DNA from 3 places in the Kitasatospora sp. NE20-6 genome. Region 1 is predicted to be linked to each of the others. Evidence: riboswitches for the same ligand, from Rfam matches in the RefSeq annotation. Region 1 holds a riboswitch; each other region holds the start of a gene.
What was found. A riboswitch is a leader RNA that binds a small molecule or an ion and turns the genes downstream of it on or off. The one in region 1 is predicted to bind cobalamin.

Region 2: another riboswitch for cobalamin. It lies ahead of SNE206_RS17625 (cobalamin biosynthesis protein); the one in region 1 lies ahead of cobN (cobaltochelatase subunit CobN).
Region 3: another riboswitch for cobalamin. It lies ahead of SNE206_RS01515 (HoxN/HupN/NixA family nickel/cobalt transporter); the one in region 1 lies ahead of cobN (cobaltochelatase subunit CobN).

What each region holds. Positions count from the first base shown of each region.
Region 1 covers NZ_BPRL01000001.1:81,621-88,721, forward strand. The annotation lists gene cobN (cobaltochelatase subunit CobN) at 1-3,173, opposite strand, end outside; cobalamin riboswitch at 3,355-3,494, opposite strand; gene SNE206_RS00355 (hypothetical protein) at 3,581-4,858, shown strand; gene SNE206_RS00360 (precorrin-8X methylmutase) at 4,855-5,481, shown strand; gene SNE206_RS00365 (precorrin-2 C(20)-methyltransferase) at 5,478-6,977, shown strand; gene thrS (threonine--tRNA ligase) at 7,018-7,101, opposite strand, start outside.
Region 2 covers NZ_BPRL01000020.1:88,781-95,881, reverse strand. The annotation lists gene SNE206_RS17630 (alpha/beta hydrolase) at 1-871, opposite strand, end outside; cobalamin riboswitch at 1,430-1,623, shown strand; gene SNE206_RS17625 (cobalamin biosynthesis protein) at 1,707-2,684, shown strand; gene SNE206_RS17620 (cobyric acid synthase) at 2,681-4,201, shown strand; gene SNE206_RS17615 (putative cobaltochelatase) at 4,228-6,318, shown strand; gene cobO (cob(I)yrinic acid a,c-diamide adenosyltransferase) at 6,318-6,914, shown strand; gene SNE206_RS17605 (cobyrinate a,c-diamide synthase) at 6,919-7,101, shown strand, end outside.
Region 3 covers NZ_BPRL01000002.1:192,131-199,231, forward strand. The annotation lists gene SNE206_RS01490 (DUF3995 domain-containing protein) at 1-1, opposite strand, end outside; gene SNE206_RS01495 (RNA polymerase sigma factor) at 150-656, shown strand; gene SNE206_RS01500 (hypothetical protein) at 653-1,159, shown strand; gene SNE206_RS01505 (phosphatidylinositol-specific phospholipase C domain-containing protein) at 1,403-2,449, opposite strand; gene SNE206_RS01510 (ArsR/SmtB family transcription factor) at 2,607-2,969, opposite strand; cobalamin riboswitch at 3,053-3,260, shown strand; gene SNE206_RS01515 (HoxN/HupN/NixA family nickel/cobalt transporter) at 3,292-4,407, shown strand; gene SNE206_RS01520 (EamA family transporter) at 4,509-5,357, opposite strand; gene SNE206_RS01525 (XRE family transcriptional regulator) at 5,453-6,028, shown strand; gene SNE206_RS01530 (M24 family metallopeptidase) at 6,161-7,101, shown strand, end outside.

The DNA.
Region 1 (7,101 bases):
GCCCGCACGGTGGCCACCATGCCGCCGTGGTACTGGAAGTAGTCGTCGGAGTCGGCGATGTCGTGCTCGCGGGTGTCGGTGTTCTTCGCGGCGACGGTGATCCGCCGGTACGCGGTCTCCATCTCCTCCCGCGCCGGCCGGCCGTCCAGCCCGCGGCCGTACGCGTAGCCGCCCCACACCGTGTACACCTCGGCGAGGTCGGCGTCGGTGCGCCAGTCCCGGCTGTCGATCAGCTGCAGCAGGCCCGCCCCGTACGTGCCCGGGCGGGAGCCGAACACCCGGACGGTCGCCCGGCGTTCGTCGCCGTGCTCGGCCAGGTCGGCCTGCACGTGCGCCCGGACGAAGTTGTCCTCGTCGGGCTCCTCCTGGCCGGCGGCCAGCCGCACGGCGTCGTCCAGCAGGGCGACCACGTGCGGGAAGGCGTCCCGGAAGAAGCCGGAGATCCGCAGCGTCACGTCGATCCGGGGACGGCCCAGCTCCGCCACGGGCACCGCCTCCAGGCCGGTGACCCGGCGCGAGGCGTCGTCCCACACCGGGCGCACGCCCAGCAGCGCGAACGCCTCGGCGATGTCGTCGCCCGCCGTGCGCATCGCGCTCGTGCCCCACAGCGAGAGGCCCACCGACGGCGGGTACGCGCCGTCGTTGTCGGCGCGGTAGCGCTCGACCAGCGACGCCGCGAGCGCCTGCCCGGTCTCCCACGCGAGCCGGCTCGGCACCGCCTTCGGGTCGACCGAGTAGAAGTTGCGGCCGGTCGGCAGCACGTTGACCAGCCCGCGCAGCGGCGAGCCGGACGGGCCGGCCGGCACGAAGCCGCCGTTCAGCGCGTGCAGCACCGCGTCCAGTTCGTCCGTGGTCGCCGACAGGCGCGGCACCACCTGGCGGGCCGCGAAGTCGAGGACGTCGCGGACGGCGCCGGGATGCCCGGCCGCGACCTTCTCCACCGCCTCCGGCGACCAGTCCTCCGCCTCCATCGCCTCGACCAGGGCGCGGGCCTGCGCCTCGGCGGCGTCGGTGGCGCCCAGCGTCGGCGCCGCCTCGTCCAGGCCGAGCGCCTCACGCAGACCCGGCAGGGCGCCGACCCCGCCCCAGATCTGCCGGGCACGCAGGATGGCGAGCACCAGGTTGACCCGGTCGGTGCCGGCCGGCGCCTGGCCCAGCACGTGCAGGCCGTCCCGGATCTGGGCGTCCTTCACCTCGCACAGCCAGCCGTCGACGTGCAGCAGGAAGTCGTCGAAGCCGTCGTCCCCGGGCCGCTCGTCGAGACCGAGGTCGTGGTCGAGGCGGGCCGCCTGGATGAGCGTCCAGATCTGGGCGCGGATCGCGGGCAGCTTCGCCGGGTCCATCGCGGCGATCGACGAGTACTCGTCGAGCAGCTGCTCCAGCCGCGCGATGTCGCCGTAGCTGTCGGCGCGGGCCATCGGCGGCACCAGGTGGTCGACCAGCGTGGCGTGGGCGCGGCGCTTGGCCTGGGTGCCCTCGCCCGGGTCGTTCACCAGGAACGGGTAGACCAGCGGCAGGTCGCCGATGACGGCGTCCGGCCCGCAGTCGGCCGACAGCGCCGCCGTCTTGCCCGGCAGCCACTCCAGGTTGCCGTGCTTGCCGAGGTGGACGACGGCGTGCGCGCCGAAGCCGCCGTCCTCCTGCGCCGCCGCGATCCAGCGGTACGCCGCCAGGTAGTGGTGGCTCGGCGGGAGGTCCGGGTCGTGGTAGATCGCCACCGGGTTCTCGCCGAAGCCGCGCGGCGGCTGGATCAGCACCAGCAGGTTGCCGGAGCGGATCGCGGCGAGCACGATGTCGCCGTCCGGGTTCTGCGAGCGGTCGACGTACAGCTCGCCGGGCGGCGGGCCCCAGTGCGCCTCGACGCCGGCCCGCAGGCCCTCCGGGAGACCGGCGTACCAGCGGCGGTAGTCGGCGGCGGGGATGCGGACGGGGTTGCGGGCGAGCTGCTCCTCCGTCAGCCAGTCCTGGTCGTAGCCGCCGGCCGCGATCAGCGCGTGGATCAGCGCGTCGCCCTCGTGGAGGGCGGGATCGGCGGAGTCGAGACCGGGCAGGTCGGTGCCGAGGTCCATGCCCTCCGCGCGCAGCCGGGCCAGCAGCCGCATCGCGCTCGCCGGGGTGTCCAGGCCGACGGCGTTGCCGACCCGGGCGTGCTTCGTCGGGTACGCGGACAGCACCAGCGCGAGCCGCCGCTCGGCCGCCGGGGTGTGCCGGAGCCGGGCGTGGGCCACGGCGATGCCGGCGACCCGGGCGGCCCGCTCGGGGTCGGCGCGGTAGACGGTGAGGCCGTCCTCGTCGAGCTCCTTGAAGGAGAACGGCACGGTGATCAGCCGGCCGTCGAACTCCGGCACGGCGATCTGGGTGGCGGTGTCGAGCGGGGAGAGGCCGTCGTCGCTCTCCTCCCACCGGCTGCGCGACCAGGTCAGGCACAGCGCCTGCAGGATCGGGCGGTCGAGGGCGGCGAGCGCGCCCGCGTCCCAGGCCGCCTCGTCGCCGCCGGCCTGCGCGTCGGCGGGGCGGGTGCCGCCCGCGGCGAGCACCGTGGTGACGATCGCGTCGGCCCGCGCCAGCTCGGCGAGCAGCTCCGGCTCGGCGCCGCGCAGCGAGGAGCAGTACAGCGGCAGCGCGCGGGCGCCCCGGTCCTCGATCGCCGAGCACAGCGTCTCGACGAAGGCGGTGTTGCCGCTCATGTGGTGGGCGCGGTAGTAGAGCACCGCGATCAGCGGGCCGTCCGTGGGCCGCGGTTCGCGCTCCAGCGGGCCCCAGTCGGGGGCGGAGGCGGGCGGGGCGAAGCCGTGGCCGGTGAGCAGCACGGTGTCCGAGAGGAACGCGCCGAGCTCGGCGAGGTTGGCCGGCCCGCCGTGCGCGAGGTAGGCGTGCGCCTCGGCGGCGATGCCCGCCGGCACGGTGGAGAGCTCCATCAGCTGGGCGTCGGGGGCCTGTTCGCCGGTCAGCACGATCACCGGGCGGGGGCCGGCCAGCAGGGCGTCCAGCCCATCCTCCCAGGCGCGCCGGCCGCCGAGCAGCCGCACCACGACCAGGTCGGTGCCGTCCACCAGCGCGGGCAGGTCGTCGGCGGTGAGCCTGGCGGGGTTACCGAGCCGGAAGGGCACCGGGCCCTGCGCGGCACGGGCGCTCAGCAGGTCGGTGTCGGAGGTCGACAGCAGCAGGATCATGCGGAGGGCCTCCCGGCCAGGTCGGTGTTCCGGGTCGCGAGTCGCGGGGTCGGCCGTGCCGGGGGAGCGGGCGGTGCGGGCTCGGCACGTCTGGGACGGACGGCGGGGCCGGGCAGGCGGCAGCGCACAGGTCGGACCTTCCTCGGGGTCCGCGCCCCTCGGTGTGCCCCCGGCCGGAGACCGGGAGAAGGCGGAGGACGGCGGGAGTTCCTGGCTCCACGGCAGGCTGAGCCGTGGTTACAGTGGCGGGACCGCACCGGATTTGCACCGGTTTCCTCCGCTTGCCGTCGCTGGCGTCGGGCCGTCCTCGCGGACCGCCCGGCAGCATCGTACGGGGTGCCGCGCGGCTGCGGGACAGGGCGCCGACTGTGATCTACGAGACGGGGGCGGCCCGTCGCACCCTCTGTATGCTCGCCGCCATGCCCGCCTCACCCGACGCCGCTGCGCGAGGCTCCGCCGTGCCCGGCCGGGGCCGCGCGGACGCCTGCCCCGGGGCTCTCCGTCTGCACACCGCCGACGACGGCGCCCTGGCCCGGGTGCGCCTGCCCGGCGGACTCCTGACGGCCCGTCAGCTCGTGGCGCTCGCCGACGCCGCCGAGCAGCTCGGCGACGGCGCGCCGGAGACCACCTCGCGCGGCAACGTCCAGCTGCGCGGCCTGCCTTCGGACTGCGGGGCCGAGCTCGCCCGGCGGCTGCGCGAGGCCGGACTGCTGCCCTCCGAGACGCACGAGCGGGTGCGCAACATCGTCGCCTCGCCGTACGCCGGGGTCGACGGCCGCGGCCACGCCGACGTGCAGGGCTGGGTGCGCGCGCTCGACGCGGAGCTGTGCGCGAGCGGCTGGGCGGCCGGACTGTCCGGCAAGTTCCTCTTCGCCCTGGACGACGGCCGCGGCGACGTCGCCGCGCTCGACGCCGATGTGACGTTGATCGCAGCGCCCGGCGGCACCGCGCTGCTCCGGCTCGGCCGGGCCGGCACCGTCCGCCCGGTCGGCGCGCCGGTGGCCGCCGCGCTCGCCGCCGCCCGCGACTTCCTGGCGGCCGCGGAGGGCCGGGCCTGGCACCTGCGGGAACTCCCCGACCTGCTGCCGCCCGGCACCGAACCGCTGCCCGCCCCCGCCGGCGGCCCGCCCGCGCTCGGCGCCCTGCCCGGCGGGATCGCCGTCGGCACCCGCTTCGGCCGGGCCGCCGCCGACCGGTGGCGGCTGCTGGCGGAGGTGTCCGCCGGTGAGATCCGGCTGACGCCGTGGCGCGGGGCCGTCCTGCCGGGCGTGCCCGCCGCCCGGCTCCCCGACCTGGCCGCCGCCGGGTTCCTGACCCGGCCCGGTACCGCCTGGGACCGCGCCACCGCCTGCACCGGCCTGCCCGGCTGCGCGAAGTCGCTCGCCGACGTCCGCACCGACGCCGCCCGCGCACTGGAGCACGGGCCCGGCGCGGCCCCGGCGGCGGCGCACCCCGACGCACCCTCCGGCGCGGCCCGCGCTCCGGAGCGCGCCGGCGGTGCGGCGCTGCCCGTGCACTGGTCGGGCTGCGAGCGGCGCTGCGGACACCCCGCCGGGCGATGGGTGGACGTGCTCGCGCTCGGGCAGGGCTACCGGGTGACGCCGGTCGGGACGCCGGCGCCTTCAGTGGATGTGACGACGGAAGAGATGGCCGAGGCGGTCGCCGAGGCCCGGAGGATCACGTGATCGAGTACGAGAAGGACGGCGCGGCCATCTACCGGCAGTCCTTTGCCACCATCCGGGCCGAGGCCGATCTGGCCGCCCTGCCCGAGGACGTCGCCCGGGTCGCGGTGCGGATGATCCACGCCTGCGGCATGACCGACCTGGTCGAGGACCTCGTGTACTCGCCCGGCGCGGTCGCCGCCGCCCGGGCGGCCCTGCTCGCCGGGGCGCCGATCCTCTGCGACGTCAACATGGTCGCCAGCGGGGTGACGCGCAAGCGCCTGCCCGCCGGCAACGAGGTCGTCTGCACCCTCACCGACCCGGCGGTGCCCGAGCTGGCCCGCCGGATGGGCACCACCCGCAGCGCCGCCGCCATGGAGCTGTGGCTGCCCCGGCTGGAGGGCGCGGTGGTGGCCGTCGGCAACGCCCCGACCTCGCTCTTCCGGCTGCTGGAGATGGTCGAGGCGGGCGCACCCCGCCCGGCCGCGGTGATCGGCGTGCCCGTCGGCTTCATCGGCGCCGCCGAGTCCAAGCAGGCCCTGGCCGAGCACCCCGCCGCCCTGGAGCACCTGGTGGTGCGCGGCCGCCGCGGCGGCAGCGCGATGGCCGCCGCCGCCGTCAACGCGATTGCGAGTGAAGAAGAGTGACGGGCCGTCTGTACGGCGTCGGGCTCGGCCCCGGCGACCCCTCCCTGCTGACCGTCCGTGCCGCCGAACTCATCGGCAAGGCCGACGTGGTGGCGTACCACAGTGCCCGGCACGGGCGATCCATCGCCCGCTCGATCGCCGACCGCTACCTGACGGGCGGGCAGATCGAGGAGAAGCTGGTCTACCCGATCACGGTCGAGACCACCGACCACCCCGGCGGCTACCGCGGCGCGCTCGACGACTTCTACGAGGAGGCCTCCGCCCGGCTCGCCGCCCACCTGGACGCCGGCCGCGACGTCGTCGTCCTCGCCGAGGGCGACCCGCTGTTCTACGGCTCCTACCAGCACATGCACAAGCGCCTCGCGCACCGGTACCCGACCGAGGTGGTGCCCGGCGTGACCTCGGTCAGCGCCGCCGCCGCCCGGCTCGGCACGGCACTGGTGGAGGCCGAGGAGACCCTGACGATCATCCCCGGCACGCTGCCCGAGGAGGAGCTGACCGCCCGGCTCGCCTCCGCGGACTCCGCCGTGATCATGAAGCTCGGCCGGACCTTCCCCGCCGTCCGCCGCGCCCTGGAACGGGCCGGCCGCCTCGCCGACGCGCAGTACGTCGAGCGGGCCTTCATGGACGGCGAGCGCACCCTGCCCCTCGCCGAGGTCGACGCCGACTCGGTGCCGTACTTCTCCGTCGCCGTCCTGCCCAGCAAGGTGGCACCGCTGGACGCCGCCGAGCCCGCACCGGACGGCCCCGGCGAGGTCGTCGTCGTCGGCACCGGCCCCGCCGGGCCGCTCTGGCTGACCCCGGAGGCCCGCGGCGCCCTCGCCGCCGCCACCGACCTGGTCGGCTACACCACCTACCTTGACCGGGTGCCCGTGCGGCCCGGCCAGCTGCGCCACGGCTCCGACAACAAGGTCGAGGCCGAGCGCGCCGAGTTCGCCCTCGACCTGGCCCGCCGCGGACGCCGGGTGGCCGTCGTCTCCTCCGGCGACCCGGGCGTCTTCGCGATGGCCACCGCCGTGCTGGAGGCCGCCGGCGCCGACCCGTACCGCTCGGTGCCGGTGCGGGTGCTGCCCGGCATGACCGCCGCGCACGCCGCCGCCTCCCGGGCGGGCGCCCCGCTCGGCCACGACTACGCCGTGGTCTCGCTCTCCGACCGGCTCAAGCCGTGGACGGTCATCGCCGAACGGCTGCGCGCCGCCGCCGCGGCCGACCTGGTGCTGGCGCTCTACAACCCCGGCTCGAAGTCCCGCACCACCCAGGTCGGCCTGGCCCGCGACCTGATGCTGGAGTACCGCGCCGCCGACACCCCCGTGGTGATGGCCCGCGACGTCGGCGGCCCCACCGAGCGGGTGCGCACCGTGCGCCTGGCCGACCTCGACCCGGCCCAGGTCGACATGCGCACCCTGCTCCTGATCGGCTCCTCGCAGACCCGCCTCGTGCAGCGCGACAACGGCACCGAGGTGGTCTGGACACCGCGCCGCTACCCGGAGGACTGAGCCCCCGGCGGCCGGGTGCCGGACGGGTGCCGGGCGGTCGTCAGGCGTCCTCCCGGGGCCACAGCTCCGGGGAGTGCCCCGCGACGCGGTCGCCGATCAGGCGCAGCGCCTCCGCGGCGGGCAG
Region 2 (7,101 bases), on a different contig from region 1:
CGGCCGCCAGCGCGCCGAGTTCCGCCAGCGGCGCCGGCACGCCCGCCCGGGCGGCCTCGCGGCGCACGGTCGCGTGCCAGTCCAGCACCGGCGAGTCCAGCACCAGGCCCGCCACGGACTCCCGCCAGGCCGACCGGGCCGCCGTGTGCAGCGCCATGGTGGCGCCGAGCGACCAGCCGTACAGCACCACGCGGTCGGCGCCGTGGGCGCGGGCGAAGCGGAGGGCGGCGTCCACGTCCTGCCACTCGGTCTCGCCGAAGTGGCTCAGCCCGTCGGGCGGGGGCGGCGCCCCCTCGTCACCGCGGTGGGTGACGACCAGCGCGGGCAGCCGCAGTGCGTGCAGCAGCGGCAGCACGGGCAGGGCCTGCTGCCGGTCGGCGCCGGGGCCGTGCACCAGCACCACCCACAGCCCCCGCATGCCCGGCAGGTGCCAGGCGGGCAGCGGCCCGAGCTCGCCGTCGACGGCGGTCTCCGTGAAGTCGAGGCCGAGCGCGGACGCCGGATCGCCGGTCACGACGCGGGCGGTCACCCGCACCTCGGCACCGCCGGCGAGCGGGGCCCCGGTCGACAGCAGGCGGCGGGTGACGCTCTGCGGGGCGGTGCCGAGCACCTCGCCGACGACGGCGTGCCCGCCGCCGGGCCACTCCAGGGCGTAGCGGCCGGGCCGCTCCGTCTCGACGCTGCGGGTGAGGGTGACGGAGTCCGGCCCCACGTGGTGGACGCGGACGCCCCCGGCCGACCCGAAGACGCCGCCCGCGGAGCCGGGGCGGACGGACCGTTCGGAGGCGCGACGGCCGGCCAGGAGGACGGCCGCGGCCCCGGCTCCGACGACGGCGGCAGCAACGGCGGTGGCGGTTCCCCAGCTGCGCATGGCATCCCCGGTCTGCTGGCTTCGGACATGGCGCTCCCAGTCCACGCCCGGCAGGCGGCCTCCGGCCACCCGGGCGGGCCGTCCGGGCGGCGGCGCCCCGCGCGGGCCCGGACCGGGATGTCGCCGGGCCGCCCGGCGAGCAGCTCCCGGAAGCGGTCGGCGGGCGCCGGCGGGCGGGCGAGCGGCGGGCGGGCGCCCGCCGCGGGGGCGGCTCCCCGGTCCGCCGCGCCGTCCCGGCCGGGGTGAGCTCGCGGGCCGGCCGGAAGTCGCGCAGCGAGGCGGGGCCCGTGCTCATCAGCCGGACGGGCGGGCACCACAGTGCCCGGGCCGGCGCGACGAACTCCTCCTCGGAGGGCCGCAGCGCGCCGCTCCCCCGGGCGAGGACGTGCGCGGGCAGCAGCCGCACCCCGTGCGCGGCCATGCCGTCGGCGACCTGTTCGGGCGTCAGGCCGCGCCCGGCCCCGTGCGGGGGCCGGAGGATCGTACGGACCGGCGGGGCCCGCGGACGGCGACGGTGTGTGACCAACCCCTCCGCACGCTTGGTTGACTCCCGGTCGGAGCGCGTGGTGATATCGCTGGGCCATACGGAGGCATGCAGAGGAAGCCGGTGCGAATCCGGCGCGGTCCCGCCACTGTCACCGGGGAGCACGCCCGAACACATGGTCACGACGGTCCGCCACAGGGCCGTTGGAAGGCCCGGGGGTGTGTCCGACCCGGAAGCCAGGAGACTCTCGCCGCCGGTTCGTCGATCCAGGGCGCGGACCCTGAGTGAGGACACGCACGCCATGCAGGCTGCCCGGCGGTCTCCGCTGCGCCCCGCCCGGGGAACCGGGCGGTGAGCCGTCCGACCCAGGCGTCCCCCTATCTGCTGGGCGCCGTCGCGGGGTACCTCGCCGACACCGCGTTCGCCGACCCGCGCCGGGGCCACCCGGTGGCCGTGTTCGGCAGCGCCGCCGGACGGCTGGAACGGGCCCTGTGGCGCGACCACCGCGGGGCGGGCGCCGCGTACACCGCGCTGTGCGTGGGCGCCGTGACCGCCGGGGCGGTGCTCGCCGAACGCGCCCTCGGGCGCAGCCGCCCGGCCCGCACGGCGCTCGCCGCGGCCGCCGTCTGGACGGTGCTCGGCGGCACCTCGCTCACCCGGGAGGCCCGCACGATCGGCCGCGCCCTGGAGGCCGGCGACCTCGCCGCCGCCCGTGAGCGGCTCCCGCACCTGTGCGGCCGCGACCCGAGCGCGCTGGACGGGCAGCAGATCGCCCGCGCCGTCGTCGAGTCGGTCGCCGAGAACACCGCCGACGCCGTCGTCAACGCGCTCACCTGGGGAGCCCTGGCCGGCACGCCCGGGCTGCTGGCCTTCCGTGCCGTCAACACCCTGGACGCGATGGTCGGTCACCGCTCGCCGCGGCACACGCGCTTCGGCTGGGCGTCGGCCCGGCTCGACGACGTCGCCGGCTGGCCCGGCGCCCGGCTCACGGCGCTGCTGGCCGTCGCCGCGGCGGAGCACCCGCGGGCCGCCTGGAAGGTCTGGCGGCGCGACGGCTCCGCCCACCCCAGCCCCAACGCGGGCCAGGCCGAGTCGGCGTTCGCCGGGGCCCTCGGCGTCCGTCTCGGGGGCACGCTGCGGTACGGGACACGGACCGAGCACCGGCCCGTCCTGGGCGCGGAACTGCGGCCGGTCGCCGCCGCCGACATCGAACGGGCCTGCGCGCTCTCCCGGCGGGTCGGTGTGCTGGCGCTGGCCGTCACGCTCGCCGGCCGGGCCGTCCGGGCCCGCGGCCGTGCACGCAGGACGACAGGAGGAGTGGGCCGATGAGCCGGGCACTGCTGGTCGCGGGGACGACCTCGGACGCGGGCAAGAGCGTGGTCACGGCGGCGGTCTGCCGCTGGCTGGTCCGCCGGGGCGTGCGGGTCGCGCCGTTCAAGGCGCAGAACATGTCGCTCAACTCCTTCGTCACCGCGGACGGCGCCGAGATCGGCCGGGCGCAGGCGATGCAGGCGCAGGCCGCCCGGGTGGAGCCGGAGGCCGCGATGAACCCGGTGCTGCTCAAGCCCGGTGCGGACGGCCGCAGCCAGGTCGTGCTGCTCGGCCGGCCGGTCGCGGAGGTCGGCGCGCTCGACTACCGCGAGCGCAAGCCCGTCCTGCTGGAACGGGCCCTGGAGTGCCTGGCCGACCTGCGCGGCCGGTACGACGTGGTGGTGTGCGAGGGGGCGGGTTCGCCCGCCGAGATCAACCTGCGCGACCGCGACATCGCCAACATGGGCCTGGCGACCGCCGCGAACCTGCCCGTCGTGGTCGTCGGCGACATCGACCGCGGCGGGGTGTTCGCCGCGATGTACGGCACGCTGGCGCTGCTCTCCGCGCAGGACCAGGCGCTGGTGGCGGGCTGGTTCGTCAACAAGTTCCGCGGCGACGCGCGGCTCCTCGCGCCCGGCCTGGAGATGCTGGAGGGCCTGACGGGCCGTCCGGTGCTGGGCACGCTGCCCATGCTGCCCGGGCTGTGGCTGGACGCCGAGGACTCGCTCGACCTGTCGACCGTCGCCGAACGCGGCCCGGTCGCCGCCCCGCACGGCACGGACGTGCTGCGGGTCGCCGTCGTGCGGTTCCCCCGGCTGTCGAACTTCACCGACGTCGACGCGCTCGCCCAGGAGCCCGGCGTGCTGGTGCGCTGGGCGACCCGGCCCGAGGAGCTCGCCGACGCCGACCTCGTGATCCTGCCCGGCACCCGGGCGACCGTCGCCGACCTCGCCTGGCTGCGCGAACGCGGCCTGGACCGCGCGGTGCACGCCCGGGCGGCGGCGGGCCTGCCGGTGCTCGGTGTGTGCGGCGGCTACCAGATGCTCGCCCGGGAGATCACCGACGAGGTCGAGTCGAAGGCCGGCACGGTCGAGGGCCTCGCCCTGCTGCCGACCCGGGTCGTCTTCGGCCGGGAGAAGGTGCTCGCCCGCCCGGTCGGCGAGGCGTACGGGGAGCGGGTCGAGGGGTACGAGATCCACCACGGCGTGGTCGCCGTCGAGGGTGGCGAGGCGTTCGTCTCGGACGGCCGCGGGCGCGCCCTCGACGGCTGCCGGGCGGGCGCGGTGTGGGGTACGACCTGGCACGGCGTGCTGGAGAACGACGGCTTCCGGCGGGCCCTGCTGCGCGAGGCGGCCGCCCTCGCCGGACGGGCGTTCGTGCCCGCGCCGGACACGTCGTTCGCTGCCGCCCGCGAGGAACGGCTCGACCGGCTCGGCGACCTGATCGAGGAGCACGCCGACACCGAGGCGCTGTGGAAGCTGATCGAGGGCGGGGCGCCGGCCGGCCTCCCGTTCGTCCCGCCGGGTGCGCCGTGAGCGGCGCCGGGAGGCATGGAGTGCAGATGACCGACGTCCGTTACCCCTTCACCGCGATCGTCGGCATGGCCGACCTGCGGCTCGGGCTGCTGCTCAACGCCGTCTCCCCGGCGGTCGGCGGCGTGCTCGTCCGCGGCGAGAAGGGCACCGCCAAGTCGACGATGGTCCGCGCCCTGGCCGGTCTGCTGCCGTCGATCGCCGAGGCCGGCGGCTGCCGGTTCGCCTGCGACCCGGCCGCACCCGACCCGCACTGCCCGGACGGCGCGCACACCGACGGGTCCGCGCACACCCGGCCCGCGCACCTCGTGGAGCTGCCGGTCGGCGTCACCGAGGACCGCATCGTCGGCTCCCTCGACCTGGAACGGGCCCTCGCCGACGGCGTCAAGGCCTACGAACCGGGCCTGCTCGCCCGGGCGCACCGCGGGGTGCTCTACATCGACGAGGTCAACCTCCTCCAGGACCACCTGGTCGACCTGCTGCTCGACGCCGCGGCGATGGGCCGCTCCTACGTGGAGCGCGAGGGCGTGTCGGTGCGGCACGCGGCACGCTTCCTGCTCGTCGGCACCATGAACCCGGAGGAGGGCGAACTGCGGCCGCAGCTGCTCGACCGCTTCGGCCTCACCGTGGAGATCGCCGCCACCCGCGAGCCCGCCGAACGCGCCGAGGTCGTACGCCGCCGCCTCGCCTACGACGCCGACCCGGCGGGCTTCGCCGCCCGGTTCGCCGCGGACGAGGAGGCGCTCGCCGACCGCATCACCGGCGCCCGGGAGCTGCTGCCGCAGGTGGAGCTCACCGACGCGGCCCTGCGGCAGATCACCGCGGTCTGCGCGGCCTTCGAGGTGGACGGGCTGCGCGCCGACATCGTGATGGCGCGCGCCGCCGTCGCCCTCGCCGCCTGGGCCGGCCGCACCCGGGTGGAGGAGGAGGACGTCCGCAAGGCTGCCCAGCTGGCCCTGCCGCACCGCCGCCGCCGCAACCCCTTCGACGCACCCGGCCTCGACGAGGAGCAGCTCGACCGCACCCTGGAGGAGCACGCCGAGCAGCCCGAGCCCCCCGAGGACCCGCAGCGGCCCGACGGCGGCGGCGACGGTGACGGTGACGGTGACGGTGACGGTGACGGCCCGGACGGCGGCGGGCCCGACGGCGGCGGCCCGGACGGCGGTGCCCCGGCCCCCGGCGACGCCCCCGACGGCACGGCAGCGTCCGACCCGGCCGACGGCCCCCCGGACACCGCCCCGCCCGCGCAGCGCCCCGCCCCGGGTGCGGGCCGCGAGAGCGCACCGGTGGCCGCCGCGGAGCCGTACCGGACCCGGCTGTTCAAGGTGCCCGGCACCGGCCGCGGCGCCCAGGGGCGGCGCTCCCCCGCCGAGACCGACGGCGGCACCACCGTGCGCGCCCGCCGCCCCCGCGGGCACCTGAGCCGGCTGCACCTGACCGCCACCCTGCAGGCCGCCGCACCGCACCAGCACGCCCGCGGACGCTCGGGGCGGGCGCTGGTGCTCGCCAAGGACGACTTCCGCGAGCAGGTGCGCCGCGGCCGGGAGTCCAACCTCGTGCTCTTCGTCGTCGACGCCTCCGGCTCGATGGCGGCCCGGCAGCGGATGGGCGCCGTGAAGGGCGCCGTCATGTCGCTGCTCATGGACGCCTACCAGCGGCGCGACAAGATCGGCCTGATCACCTTCCGCGGCGCCGGCGCCGAGCTGGCGCTGCCGCCGACCTCCTCCGTCGAGGTCGGCGCGGCCCGCCTGGAGCAGCTGCCGACCGGCGGCCGCACACCGCTCGCCGCCGGGCTGCTGCGCGCCCACGAGGTGCTGCGCGTCGAGCGGATGCGCGACCCGGACCGGCGTCCGCTGCTCGTCGTCGTCACCGACGGCCGTGCCACCGGCGGCCGCACCGCCCTCGCCGACGCCGACCGCGCCGCCGGGCTGCTCGCCGGCCAGGGCCTGGCGAGCGTGGTGATCGACTGCGAGGCGGGGCACGTGCGGCTCGGCCTCGCGCACACGCTCGCCGCCCGGCTGGGCGGGCCCGCCGTCACCCTGGACGAGCTGCGCGCCGAGGGCGTGGCCGCCCTCGTCCGCGACCACCGTTCCGCCCACCTCCTCCGAAAGGCCGCCTGATGCCGCAGGGAAAGATCGAGACCGTGCCCGACGACGGCCTGACGACCCGCCAGCGCCGCACCCTGCCGATCACCGCCGTGCACACCGGCCCCGGCAAGGGCAAGTCGACCGCGGCGTTCGGCATGGCCCTGCGCGCCTGGAACCAGGGCTGGCCGATCGGGGTGTTCCAGTTCGTGAAGTCCGCCAAGTGGAAGGTCGGCGAGGAGAACGCGCTGCGCGTGCTCGGCGCCTCCGGCGAGGGCGGCACGGTGGCCTGGCACAAGATGGGCGAGGGCTGGTCCTGGGTGCAGCGCGGCATGGAGTCCAGCGAGGAGGCGGCGAAGGAGGGCTGGGAGCAGGTCAAGCGCGACCTCGCCGCCGAGACCTACCGCTTCTACGTGCTCGACGAGTTCACCTACCCCATGCACTGGGGCTGGGTCGACGTCGACGAGGTGGTCTCCGTGCTCCGCGACCGCCCGGGCAGCCAGCACGTGGTGATCACCGGCCGGTACGCCAAGGAACCGCTCACCGGACTCGCGGACCTCGTCACCGAGATGACCAAGGTCAAGCACCCCATGGACGCCGGCCGCAAGGGCCAGCGCGGCATCGAGTGGTAGACCGTTGAACATCCCCCGCCTCGTCGTCGCCGCACCCTCCTCCGGTGCCGGGAAGACCACCGTCGCCACCGGGCTCGTCGCGGCCCTGACCGCGCGCGGCCTCACGGTCTCGCCGCACAAGGTCGGCCCGGACTACATCGACCCGGGCTACCACGCGCTCGCCGCCGGCCGCCCGGGCCGCAACCTC
Region 3 (7,101 bases), on a different contig from region 1:
TGGGGCTCTCCTCCTACGGTAGGTGACGGACCGACAGCATGAAGAGTCGCCGTTTCGGCCATTCGTTCCCGTGGCCGGTGTCACACGATCGAGTGGGGAACGTTCCGGCTTTCCGCGCCCTCTCCTCCCATGACCGGAAGGAGACCGCCGTGGAAGCATCGCCCGCCTGCACCGCCGAGCTGGTGCTCGCCGCCCAGCGCGGCGACCGGCTGGCGCTCGGCCGGCTGCTGGAACTGATCACCCCCTACGTCCGAAGGCTGTGCGGCCCGATCGCGCTCGACGACGGCGCCGATGCAACCCAGGAGGCGCTGATCGCGGTGTTCCGTAAGCTGCCGCAACTCCAGGAGCCGGCTGCGCTGTTCGGCTGGGTCAGAGCGATCGCCGTACGTGAGGCCGTGCGACACGTCCGCCGCCATGCGCGGTGCGAGCCTGCGGAACTGGCAGAACTGCCCGCCCCGGGCGATCCGCACCTGGCGGCTGACATCCAGGACGTCCTCGGTCGGCTCTCCCCGGAGCACCGCGCCGTCCTGGTCCTCCGTGACGTGGAGGGCCTCGATGAGCGGCAGACCGCCGAACTGCTCGGTGTGGCCGCAGGCACCGTGAAGTCCCGTCTCTCCCGCGCCCGGCTCGGCTTCCGAAAGGCATGGCAGTCATGAACGCAGAACCGCGTCCGCACCACGATGGCTGGCCGGTGGCCGATTTCGACTCCGTCCGGGCCCTGCGCGTACTCGCCACCACCGTGCCGGGTGCGGCGGTGCACGAGACGCTGCTGCCCACATCCCTGGAGGACGTGTGGGCGGTGGCGGCCGACCTGGCCGGCGCCATGCCCCAGTGGTTGCCCGACATCCGTACCGTCAGCGTCTCGCCGGACGGCGGCGAGGCGGTGGTCGTGGGCCATTCGCGGCTCCGGGCCCGCTTCGACATCGAGCTGCGGCCCGGATGGTGCCTGATGCAGAGCCGCTACCTGTTGGGCGGCATGGCTGCGGTCGAGGAGGCGGACGGCACCCGGTTCGCCTTTCTCGGCGCATTCCGGGTACCGGCCGCGGGTGTTCTCGGTGCCGCGCTGCGGCCACTGACCAGGCGGACGGCCAAGCGGTCGCTGAGCCGGTTCGAGGCGCTGGTCCAGGGTGCGCGGCCGCCAGAGGGCGGCGCGCCATGACGCGTACGATCCTGGCCGGGCTGCCAAGGCGCGGGCGGTGCGGGCCCCTTGCCGCTCCGCGGCCCGGTCGGCCCGGTCAGCCCGGCCCGGTGCGTCGCGATCACGGAGGGTCGGCTTTCGGCGCCTGATCACGATGGCTCCCGGTGCACGGGCGGAGTCCGAGCCGGGCCCTCGCGGGCCCGTGCGCCTTGCCCGTGCGCCTTGCCCGTGCGCCGGGAGGCTGTTGGTTGGGGCGTTGCTGTGTCAGCCCCGGGACAGCACGAGTGCCTGTACCTCGGGCAGGCTCCGCCAGTCGCTGGAGACGATGCTGGCGTGCGCGGCGGCGAGCTGGGTGACCCGGCTACGGGCCTGCTCTGCTGTCGGGCTGGTGGCGCTGATCGCGGGTGCGACGTTGTGGGCGTCGGTCATGACCAACAGATAGTGGCGGCTGTCGTACCAGGACGTGTCGATGCCACCGACGTAGGCGGACGCGTCGCCGTCGAAGACCACGAACCACGGCCGGATGCTGGTCTCGCTGTATGCGGAGCGCGGGTCGCCGGAGGCGGCTCCGTGGACGACCGGGAACACCTGCGCCTGGCCCACCTTGCCGGCAGCGGCGAGGTCCCGCAGGTAGCGCGCGTACTCGACGTCGGTGTGCAGGGTGTCGAAGGGGTTGCCCTCCTCGACGGTGCCGGGGATGACGTCCACGAGTACGCGACCGGACAGCGCGCTGCGCGTCGGCCAGTTGCCCGCCTTGGCGGCGTCGTCGAGGGTGGCGTAGGTGCCGCCGCCGGGCTTGGCGAGCAGGTCGGCCGGGCGGAAGACGGCACTGCCGAGGTGGGCGGCTATGAGGCTGTCGAGCTGGGCGGCACCCATGCCGCGGTTGCCCGCAAAGCCGCCCTTGAGCTCCAGCTTGACGACCAGCGGGCCACTGGAGGGGTGGGCGCCCAGCCAGATGCGGATGTCGTCGAGGCAGTACTCGAGGTTCTTGTTGGTGCCGCCGCTGTAGAGCTGCGCAGCGCTGGTCGCCGCCACACAGTTGTTGGCGTTGCCGAGCGGGTTGGAGTGGCTGACCTTCCACTCGGTGGTGACGGTGTCCGTCCAGACGTCCAGCTCGATCATGCCCGTGCCGGTGTCCAGGCCCTGGGCGAGGAAGGGGAAGGAAGCCGTGTCGTAGGTGTTGTGGATGCCGACTGCGGTGGCCGAGCCGAACGGCAGGCTGCCGCCGGTGGAGGCGCCGGACTGCTGGGCCGGAAGCAGGCAGGTGGCGGCGGCCAGCAGCGTGACGGCGAAGGTACGGCGAAGCTTCACGGTGTCTCCTCGTCAGGAGCATGAGGGCGGCGGCTCGGACGAGCCGCCTCCGGAAGCATGGGGTACCAGGACTGCTTCAAGGTGACATGACAAGAAAACTTGGCTGAAGGGATCTGCTCAATGACCATCCGTCAGGACATGCCGGTCATGTGCGTGTTCAGTCCGCGCGGCCGAGCACCCCGTGTTCGAGGAGCTCCGCGATCACGGCGTCGGTGAGCCGGTAGCGCACGATGCGTCCGTCCCGTTCGCCGGCCACCGTGCCCGCGGCCCGCAGGAGCCGCAGCGCCTGCGACACGGCGGGGTCACGCATGCCGGAGGCGACGGCCAGGTCGCTGACGGCCATCGGCCCGGTCTGGTGCAGGGCGAGCAGGAGGGCGAGGCGGCCGGGATCGGCGAGCAGCGCGAAGCGGTCGGCCCAGGCCCGGACATGGCCGGCGTCACCGATCGCGGCGATGGCTTCGCAGACCTGGTGTCCGTCGATGGTGCGGTGGTGTGCGCGGTCCGCGGGGACGAGGTGCATGCCGGGCATTCTCGCAGTCCGCCCTGCCGTGATCTTCGACACCTGCGCAGGTGTGCAGGCTTGCAGCTGTCGTGCCGTCACCCCTACGGTGGAGCCGCCGTGGTGTTCGGGAAGACCGGTGTCGGACCTCTGAGGTCCCAGTCCGGAGCGGCCCTCGCCACTGTGAACGGGGAGTCAATCCGTACCCCACGTGTGTCACTGGGCGCCTTGGCGCGCCCGGGAAGGCCGGGTACGGGCACCGTCGGATCCTCCCCGTGAGCCAGGAGACCGGCCACGGCATCTCACGACGACTTTCCACGAGGTGCTGGAGCGTGATCCGCAGATGACCCTGCCCGAAACCGGTACGGCCCCCGGGCCGACAGCCCCCGCTGCTGCGGCATTCCGCTGGCGGCGGGAGGACACGGTCCGTACCGCCGCCCTGATGGCGGTGATCCTGGCGATGCACGTGGTGGCGTTCGGCACGCTGTTCCTCCTCGTGGTGCCCGAGAAGTACGAGGTCGGCACGCAGGTGTTCGGTGCGGGCCTCGGCATCACCGCGTACACCCTCGGCATGCGGCACGCCTTCGACGCCGACCACATCGCCGTGATCGACAACACCACCCGCAAGCTCATGGCCGACGGTCGTCGGCCCGTCTCGGTGGGCTTCTGGTTCGCGCTGGGACATTCGTCGATGGTCGTGCTGATGGCGGCCCTGGTCGCCGGCGGTGCGCAGCTCGCGGGCACGTTGATGGACGACGGCTCCACCACGCACCAGGTGCTCGGCACCATCGGCACCACCGCGTCGGGCGCCTTCCTCTATCTCATCGCCGCGTTGAACCTCGTCGCCCTGCTCGGCATCCTGCGGGTCTTCCGCGCGATGCGGGCGGGGACGTTCGACGAGGCCGAGCTGGAGCGCCGACTCGCGTCGCGGGGCCTGATGAACCGGGTGCTCGGCCGTGCCACGCGTTCGATCACCCGGCCCGGGCAGATGTTCCCGGTCGGCCTGGTGCTCGGGCTCGGCTTCGACACGGCCACCGAGGTCGCGCTGATGGTGATGGCGGGCTCCGGCGCGGCCGCCGGGCTCCCCTGGTACGCGATCGTCTGCCTGCCGTTGCTCTTCGCCGCCGGCATGAGCCTGTTCGACACGCTGGACGGCACGTTCATGAACTTTGCGTACCAGTGGGCCTTCTCCAACCCGGTGCGGAAGGTCTTCTACAACCTGACCATCACGGGCCTGTCGATCGCGGTGGCGTTCGTCATCGGCACCATCGAGTTGGTGGCGGTCCTGCACGAGAAGTTGGACCTCGGCGACCCGCTGACCGGGTGGATCGCCGGGCTGAGCCTCGACAACGTCGGCTTCGTGATCGTCGGGCTCTTCGTGGTGGTCTGGGCCGCGGCGATCGGCTACTGGCGGTTCGCCAGGGTCGAGCAGCGCTGGGCTGCCGGGCCGACGGTCTGATCGTGGAGCGCGGGGGAGCGTGCGGTGCGCCGACCGGCTGCAGGGCTCCGGGCCCGGAGAGCCGTCCCGTTCCTGCGGGGGTCCGGGCGGCCGCGATCAGGTCAGCCCGCAGCCAGCAGCAGTGTGCCGGCCACGGCCAGGCCCGCGCCGATCACCTGCACCGGGCGCAGCCGCTCCTTCAGAACGCCACGCGCCATGAGTGCGGTGACCACGGGGTACAGCGAGGCGAGCACGGAGGCCACTGCCACGGATCCGCTGTGGGCGGCCGCCGCGTAGCTCGCGTTCGCCGCCACGTCCGCGATGCCGACGGCGGTGAGCGTGGGCAGGCTCCGTCGCAGTGCGCCGGTTTCGCCGGGCGCGGATGCCCGGGGGAGGGCCAGGAGTGCCGCGCCGCCCACCGCGACGTTGCACAGCCGCTGCACGCAGAGCGAGAGGAGCAGTCCGCCGTCGACGGTGGCCTGGGCGACGAGGGCCATGACGGCGCCGAAGCCGAAGGCCGCGCCGAGGGTGAGCAGCAGGACGGGCGCGCCGACGGCGCCGCCCCGTCGCTCGGGTCCGCCGGCGAGCGCGATACCCAGGACGGCGACGGCGATCCCGGCCAGTTGACCCGTCCCGGGACGGTCGCCGAGCAGCAGCCCGAGACCGACGGGGACCGCCACCCCGACGGTGGCGAGGGGCGAGACCACGCCCATCGGCCCGAGTGCGAGGGCGCGGTAGAAGGCGAGCATCGCGAACGGGCCGATGACGCCCGCGACGGCTGCGTACCAGAGCCCGGCGGAGGCCTCGGTCCAGCCTGCGGTGGCCGCCACGCAGACCACCAGCAGGGCTGCCGCGAGCGCTTGGGAGGCGACGACGACCCGCAGGGCGGATATGCGCTTCGTCAGCGCGCCGCCGCCGAAGTCGGCCATCCCCCAGAGGGCGCTGGCGGAGAGGGCGAGCAGGTGGGACACCACAGTGGACTCCGGAGTACAGTCGGGTGGATTTTGTGGGCTCGCGCAGCATAGATCAGTAAAACGAACTGAACGAATCAATTTATTGGACTGGCATGCCTGATCCCGAGCTCGTCACCCAGGCCCTCGCGCGCAACCTGAAGAGGCTGCGGAACGACCGCGGCCACACGCTCGACGCCCTCGCCGCCAGGTCGGGGGTGAGCCGCGGCATGATCGTCCAGATCGAGCAGGGGCGGACCAACCCCAGCGTGGGCACGGTCGTCCGGCTGGCCGACGCGCTGGGCGTGTCCATCGCCCGCCTCCTCGACTACGACGAGGTCTCGACGGTGCGGATCGTCTCCGGCGACGAGGCCGTCCAGCTGTGGGCCGGCGCCAAGGGCGGCAGTGGTGTGCTGCTCAACGGCATCGAGGCGCCCGGCCCGCTGGAACTGTGGGAGTGGGTCATCATGCCGGGCGAGGCGCACGGTTCCGATCCGCACCCGGCGGGCACCGTGGAGATCGCGCGGGTCGACGAGGGTGAACTCACCCTCACCCTCGACGGCCGTGACCACCTCGTCCGCGCCGGCTCGACCGCTTCCTACGAGGCGGGCTGGGCCCACGGCTACCGCAACGAGGGCGACGTCCCGGTCCGCCTCACCCTCGTGGTCTCCGTACCGCTACCCGCACGCTGACGCCGTGCCCGCACGCTGACGCCGTACCGGCAGGCGGCCGCCCGGCCCCGGTCGGCGGTCAGCGGCTTCTCCCGTCGGGGCGGCAACTCCCCTCGACGGGCGGCGACCGGCCGCCCTCCGTACGCTCGGAGCATGTCCGATGCGTATGCGGTCCGGCGTGAGCGCCTCAGGGAGCACTGCAGTGCGTCGGGGGTCGACGCGGTGCTGATCACCCGTGCAGCCAATGTCCGCTACCTCACCGGCTGCCCGCCCTGCGGTGCCAGCCTGTTGCTGACCCGGGAGCGGGCGCTGCTCGCGCTGCCGGAGGGCCTGCCGCCGGACGACACCGGCGAGCACTTCCTCGGGCCCGATGTCGCGCAGTTGATCGTGCCCTCCGAGACCGACACCGCCCTGGCGGCCGCCGAGGCGGCCGGCCGGCTGAAGGTCATGGACCTCGCGGTCGAGGAGCACGATCTCACCGTGCGCCGCCACCACGAGCTCGGTGCGGTCGCCGGGGGTGTGCGGCTGGCCGACCTCGGTTCGGCGGTCGAACGCATGCGGGTCGTCAAGGACGAGCACGAGATCGCGGATCTGCGGATCGCTGCGGAGATCGCCGACCAGGCGCTCAGCGAGCTGCTGGAGTCGATCCTCGTGGGCCGGACCGAGCGCCACCTGGCGATGGAGCTGGAGCGCCGGATGATCGACCACGGTGCCGACCGTGCCGCGTTCCCCGTCTCCGTCGGCACCGGCAGCCACTCAGGCCTGGAGTCGCACCAGCCGACCGACCGCCGGGTGGAGGAGGGCGACTTCCTCACCGTCGTGCTCGGTGCCCGCTACCGCGGCTACGGCGTCTCGACCGCGCGGACGTTCGTCATCGGGGCCGCCCCGGCGTCCTGGCAGGTCGACCTGCACCGGCTGGTCTTCCGGGCGCAGCGGGCGGGCCGGGAGGCGCTCGGTCCGGGGGTGTCCGAGTCCGCGCCCGACCTGGCTGCGCGGGAGGTGCTGCAGTCCGCGGGGCACACCGAGCACCCGGTGCACCCTCTCGGACACGGAATCGGTCTGGAGATCCGGGAGGCGCCGCGCCTGGGCCCCGC